Regions from separate parts of the Phytobacter palmae genome, predicted to be linked through region 3. Evidence: predicted binding sites of a transcription regulator. Region 3 holds the regulator's gene; each other region holds the start of a gene.

Region 1 (2,273 bases), on a different contig from region 3:
TTAAAAGTCAGCCGACTGGGACCAAAAGCCTTTGAGCAGTGCGCGGGCTTCCTGCGTATCAATCATGGTGATAATCCGCTGGATGCCTCTACCGTTCACCCGGAAGCCTACCCGGTTGTCGAACGTATTCTGGCGGCAACGGAGCAGTCCCTGCGCGATCTGATGGGCAACAGTAGCGGGCTTAAATCACTGAAAGCGTCAGACTTTACCGACGAACGTTTCGGGGTACCAACCGTCACTGACATCATCAAAGAGCTGGAAAAACCGGGCCGTGACCCGCGTCCGGAGTTCAAAACCGCGCAGTTTGCTGACGGTGTTGAAACGATGAATGATCTGCTTCCAGGTATGGTACTCGAGGGTGCGGTGACCAACGTCACCAACTTCGGTGCGTTTGTTGATATCGGTGTGCATCAGGATGGTCTGGTACACATCTCTTCGCTTGCCGATAAATTTGTTGAAGATCCGCATACTGTGGTGAAAGCGGGGGATATCGTCAAAGTTAAAGTGCTGGAAGTGGACCTGCAGCGTAAACGTATTGCACTGACCATGCGCCTTGATGAGCAGCCGGGAGAGAGCAATTCACGGCGTGGTAGCGGTAGCGCTCGCGAGGCAGGCAACCGTCCTGCTGCCCGTCCGGCTAAGCCTCGTGGACGCGATGCGCAACCTGCTGGGAACAGTGCGATGATGGATGCACTGGCTGCCGCCATGGGGAAAAAACGTTAACCCCTTCGCCCTCTCCCCCGGGAGAGGGCGCACTCCTTTCCTGATGTTCAAATCCGAACAAACAGATGCATTGCATTATTTCTTTGCCAATAGTATCTCTTTGAATAATCGCAATATTAATTTTCAAAATTATTAACAAATTTTTCTTTGGTTATATTTTAGTTAACAGGATGATCAATAATTAATTTATTATTAATTTAACCTTAAGCAGGTGGAATAAATTAAATAACCTTTCACTGTTTCTTATTTCTTATTGCAAACGAGAAATGCAAAACAACATAAATATTGAGCCACATCAACAATGGCTCGGATTATGATTCCGCTTTGTGTAATAACGCGGTTTAATAGTGATGATAAAAACTATTCTCATTATCATTGTATGAGTGGAGTAACACTCATTGCTGTGCTGGCTAACTAACTGGTTTCATGCGCTTTCCTGGCGCATGGTGGGAATTTTGTTTGCGATATATATAAGTAGGTTCTATGCAATTCTCTCCTGACAGTGCGTGGAAAATAACGGGGTTCTCTCGCGAAATCAGCCCGGCGTGGCGCCAGAAACTCCTCTCATTAGGCATGCTGCCCGGCTCATCATTTAATGTCGTGCGCGTAGCTCCCCTTGGTGATCCTATTCACATTGAAACCCGGCGCGTTAATCTGGTCTTGCGTAAGAAAGATCTCGCGTTTCTGGAACTGGAAGCCGTTTCCCGCTAATGGCCCGGCCATGAAAGAGAGAAAAGCACAATGAAAAAGTTGACCGTGGGATTAATTGGTAATCCTAATTCAGGCAAGACCACGTTATTCAATCAGTTAACTGGCGCACGCCAGCGCGTGGGGAACTGGGCGGGGGTAACGGTAGAGCGCAAAGAGGGGCAATTCTCTACCACCGACCATCAGGTTACGCTGGTCGATTTGCCCGGTACATACTCGCTGACCACTATCTCGTCACAGACCTCACTGGATGAGCAAATTGCCTGTCACTACATTCTGAGTGGCGATGCGGACATTCTGATTAATGTCGTGGATGCCTCTAACCTTGAGCGTAACCTCTATCTCACGTTGCAGTTGCTGGAACTGGGCATTCCCTGTGTAGTAGCGCTGAATATGCTGGATATTGCCGAGAAGCAAAAAGTCCGCATTGATATCGACGCCCTCTCCGCTCGACTTGGCTGCCCGGTCATTCCGCTGGTATCGACGCGTGGTCGCGGCATTGACGCGTTAAAAATCGCGCTGGATCGTCATCAGAAAAACAGACAAATCGAGCTGGTGCACTATGCCCGTCCGCTATCGCGTGAAGCGGATGAGCTGGCACAAAGCATGGCTGCGGATATGCCCGTGCAACAACGCCGCTGGCTTGGTCTGCAAATGCTGGAAGGCGATATCTACAGCCGCGCTTACGCCGGTGACGCCGCCCTTAAGCTGGATATTTCACTGGCACGCCTGCAGGATGAAATCGACGATCCCGCGTTGCATATCGCCGATGCCCGTTATCAAACCATTGCCGCGATTTGCGAGGCGGTCAGTAACACCCTGACGGCGGAATCCAGCCAGTT
Region 2 (2,273 bases), on a different contig from region 3:
GCGTCTGGCTGGTCTGGCTGGCATTACCAATAATGGAGCTGCCCGCGCTATTCCACGCATCGTAATGGGTGTGATTGGTTTTGTGGTAGTAATCGAACGTACCGGTAAATTTGTGCTTATCATTCGGCTGCCAGATACCGGAAGTGAGCATCGCATCGGAGTGCCAGTTGGCCGGGTAGGCGTCAATGGTGCCGCTGTTGTTGCGGGTCTGCTGACCGTCGCGGCGGCTGTAGACAAAGATACCGCGCAGGGTTTCATCGCCGCCCGCCGCCGTCAGGCCATTGTGCCAGCTGCGATCGGCAGAATCATAGTCCGTCTGATAACCAAAGTAAGACTGCTTACCCGCATGCAGATAATTGTCCGCTGATTTCGGCTGGAACGAGACGTTGCCGCCGATAGAGGTGTTAGCGGTTTCGGTGGAGGTGGCGCCAGACTGGATATCAATCCCACCGTACATATACGGGTCGATATAATCGCGGCCAATACCAAAGGTGTTCAGACCGGCACGGCTGACGTAACTACGCCCGGTGGCGTCGGGTTGCGCTATTCCGTCAACATCGATACCGACACGGTTGCTTTCCAGCCCGCGAATGTTGTATCCGGTATAACCGCCACGGTCGAAGCCGCTTTTGCCATTGCCGGAACCGCCGCTTGCGCCGGTTGCGCTAATAAGCGGTTCATAGCGCATGACTGAGCCAAAGTCGTTGGCGCCTTTGTTTTGTAGCTCCTCCGCGCTCACCGTATGGCTGCTGCCCTCTTTCAGTACTGGCGCCGGTGCGCTGACAACGATCTCCTCGGCATTATCCTGCCGGGTATCGGTCGCGGTGGTCTGTTTGACGTGAGTATCAGCCGCCATAGCCGTGGTCTGATACAGTGCTGCGAGCAGTGAAGTCACCAGGGCGCTCTTGCGAAACGGTGCCCGGGAAAGTTGCGATGTACCCATAATTTGCAAGCCTTAGAATTTATTAGTATCAGGCCCACCGTGCTTCCAGTTTATTATTGAGCGGATAATGTCAGCACAAGACACACTGATTCGCTCTTTATCTTGACGTGAATAATAATGATAATAATTATCAGTTGCAACAACTTCACAATTCCTTCACGCTTTGCGCACTCTTTTGTCTACACTAAGCCAACGTTTACACTTGCCGGTTAACATGAATATGCAGACCAAACCCGCTATCACCTTACAGTACTGCTCCCAGTGCAACTGGATGCTCCGCGCTTGCTGGATGGCGCAGGAACTCCTCCACAGTTTTAATACCGACTTAGGTTCCGTTACCCTGGTGCCGGGCACTGGCGGTATTTTTACCATTGATATTGATGGTCAAGTTATCTGGGACCGTAAAACGGATGGCGGTTTTCCGGATGCGGCAGAGTTGAAACGCCGCGTGCGGGATTACTGCTTCCCGGATAAAGAGCTCGGGCATGTGGAAAAGAAAAACACTTAACCGTCGTGGAAGCTGCCTGATATGAAGCGAAAAACAGGAGCAGCGGCGCTGGCATTGAATAAAGAAAATCAATCAAGGATGGGGGGAACAGAAGGGATGACCATGTCTCTGACACTGCTCCATTACCAGCCGCCACTGTTTTGTCGCTTTACGCAGCGAGGGGCGGCGTAAAATTACTGGATCAGTAAGCCGGGGCCTGCGCAGGCCCCGGTGGTAAACATACGTTCCCGCTCAACCCGGCTGGGACGATTTAGGGGGGACTAACGCCTCGCTCCAGGCTGCGGTGCTGGCGCGAACGATATTACGCCCGGCACGCTTGGCCTCGTACAACGCGTCATCCGCCGCCTGAATTAAGCAGGCAAAGTCCGTATGCACACGTTGGTTGAGGCTGGCAACACCGACGCTGACGCTCACTACGTCGCCCGGCGAATCAGAATTCGGCAACCCCAGCGCCTGAACACTCGCACGCAATCTTTCCGCCACGACGACCGCATCAGCCGAGCGCGTTTCCGGCAATAGCGCACAAAACTCTTCCCCGCCGTAACGGAATAGCATGTCATAAGGGCGCAGCAATGAACCTCGCATGGCCGCTGCTATCTGTTGCAGGCAGAGATCCCCCTGCTGATGACCGTAACGATCGTTGTAGCGCTTGAAGTAATCCACATCAATCAACAACAGCGCCAGCGGTTTGTTATTGCGCTTACTGGCACGCCACTCTTTCGCAATGCACAGATCAAAATAGCGACGATTGCCCACGCCCGTCAGTCCATCGGATAACGACTGTGAGAGCAGCACATGCGCCTGTTCGCGTAACAGCGACTC
Region 3 (2,273 bases):
CCAGGGCTATTTCAATTCACGTATGACGCCACTGTATGGCTCTTCTAATGGTCGTCTGGATATCTGGTGGGACAACCGTTCTGACTTCAACGCCCATAACGAGAAATCCGTCTTTGTCGGTGCCATGTATGACCTGAAAGGCTGGAATATGCCTGGTTGGGCGGTTGGTGCATCGTATGTGTATGGCTGGGATGCCAAACCGTCCAATGTCTCCTCTGGCGATAAATACTACGATGCGGGCAACACCATTAAAGAGTCAGCGTACAGTCTCGACCTGCTTTACACCGTGCAGGAAGGGATGGCAAAAGGCACGTTGTTCAAGCTGCACTTCACCCAATATGATAACCATTCCAGTATCCCGAGCTGGGGTGGCGGGTATAACAACATCTTCCAGGACGAACGTGACGTGAAGTTTATCGTCATTGCGCCGCTGAATATTTTCTAATGACAGGGAGTGCCATGATGATGAAACCAATATTACTTGCCCTGCTGACGCTGGGGCTTGCCGCCTGTGTGCAACAGCCTCAGGCGCCGAGGGAAGATGTACGATTAAAAGAGGCTTACAGCGCCTGTATTAATACGGCGGAAGGATCACCGGAGAAAACCGCGGCGTGCAGAAGCGTACTGGATGTTCTGCGCAAAGAGAAAGCGCACCAGCAATTTGCGGAGGAAGAGAGTGTGCGCACGCTGGATTATCAGCGGTGCCTTGAAGCGACGCATACCGGAAACGGGCAGGCGGTGAAGACTCGCTGTGACCAGATCTGGCAGGAGATTCATAGCCATAACACGATGAATTAACCGTGTGAAAAAGCCCGCTTCGGCGGGCCTTTTGATGTTATGAACGCAGAAATAAAAAAGCCAACCCGAAGGTTGGCTATATAACGAAGTCGATTATTATTTCTCAACCGCTTCGTGCGCGTTTTCGTCAGTACGGCAGTCGCCTTCGGCGCAGTGGCCATACAGATACAGACTGTGGTTAGTCAGACGAATACCATGCCTTGACGCAATCTCACGCTGACGCGCTTCGATAGAGTCATCACTAAACTCGATCACTTTGCCGCAATCCAGGCAAATCAGGTGGTCGTGGTGATGCTGCTGGGTCAGTTCAAAGACGGACTTACCGCCTTCAAAATTATGGCGGGTCACGATCCCGGCATCGTCGAACTGGTTAAGTACACGGTACACCGTCGCCAGTCCAATCTCTTCGCCCATGTCGATCAGGCGCTTATATAAATCTTCCGCACTGACATGATGGTTCTCCGGCTCCTGAAGCACTTCCAGGATTTTTAACCGAGGAAGCGTGACTTTCAGGCCGGCCTTCTTTAATGCGGTATTGTTGTCAGTCATGCGGAATCTGTCCTGTTGCTAAACGATTCACTTCCCGTTGGGAAGCTACAAGGAATGCACCTGGGATAATGCGTCTCATTATAGAACTGCCATGCCTGAATGAAAACTGCAAGTCCTCAAGTAAAGTAAGCTTATAAAACGTGGTAGCGTCTACAAAGTCCTTTGTGATACCCGTTTTAATCAGGGGCCATTGTACAGCGCTGGAGAAAAAAGTTAAAAAATTGTAGCAATTATTTCCATCGCTTTTATCTATTAATCAGGCGCAACCAGCAGGTTGCGCCAAACATCATCAGGCATTGATGATGTCATTCAGATGAAGTTCTTCGGAAATCTGTTTCACCCATTTATCAACACGGCCAGCGGTCAGTTCAGGCTGACGGTCTTCGTCAATGGCAAGGCCAACGAAGTGGTCATCGTCTGCCAGACCTTTGGACGCTTCAAAATGGTAACCCTCGGTAGGCCAGTGGCCTACGATAGTTGCGCCGCGCGGTTCAATGATGTCACGGATAGTGCCCAATGCATCACAGAAATACTCTGCATAGTCTTCCTGATCGCCACAACCAAAAAGGGCAACCAGTTTGCCGTTAAAATCGATATCTTCCAGCGTCGGGAAAAAGTCATCCCAGTCACACTGTGCTTCACCATAATACCAGGTCGGGATGCCAAGCAGCAGGATGTCGTAACCTTCCAGATCCTCTTTGCTGCTTTTAGCAATGTCATGCACATCGGCAACATCTTTACCAAGTTGAGCCTGGATCATCTTTGCGATGTTTTCGGTATTACCGGTATCGCTGCCGAAAAAAATGCCTGTGATTGCCATGAGTAAAATAACCTCTTGAAACTTAATGATATGGTGGTGGCGATTGGCCCACGGATAAGGGCAATCATAGCAGATCAGAGAAGCACGCGGAAACTGCAATCACGCA

The links. The regulator Fur, encoded in region 3, represses iron uptake genes when iron is present. The targets are predictions, from matches to a motif close to ATAATAATGAGAACNACTATCAA.
Region 1: the regulator Fur is predicted to act here: its motif matches at 1,077-1,099, upstream of feoA (ferrous iron transporter A).
Region 2: the regulator Fur is predicted to act here: its motif matches at 1,055-1,077, upstream of AAIG39_RS12510 (TonB-dependent receptor domain-containing protein).

The regions. Positions count from the first base shown of each region.
Region 1 covers NZ_JBCIVJ010000002.1:69,671-71,943, forward strand. Annotated here, with positions in the region: gene AAIG39_RS03035 (Tex family protein) at 1-723, shown strand, start outside; gene feoA (ferrous iron transporter A) at 1,207-1,434, shown strand; gene feoB (Fe(2+) transporter permease subunit FeoB) at 1,465-2,273, shown strand, end outside.
Region 2 covers NZ_JBCIVJ010000009.1:12,330-14,602, reverse strand. Annotated here, with positions in the region: gene AAIG39_RS12510 (TonB-dependent receptor domain-containing protein) at 1-943, opposite strand, end outside; gene AAIG39_RS12505 (Rdx family protein) at 1,164-1,451, shown strand; gene AAIG39_RS12500 (hypothetical protein) at 1,473-1,622, shown strand; gene AAIG39_RS12495 (diguanylate cyclase) at 1,683-2,273, opposite strand, start outside.
Region 3 covers NZ_JBCIVJ010000001.1:54,536-56,808, reverse strand. Annotated here, with positions in the region: gene chiP (chitoporin ChiP) at 1-445, shown strand, start outside; gene chiQ (ChiQ/YbfN family lipoprotein) at 463-798, shown strand; gene fur (ferric iron uptake transcriptional regulator) at 895-1,347, opposite strand; gene fldA (flavodoxin FldA) at 1,637-2,167, opposite strand.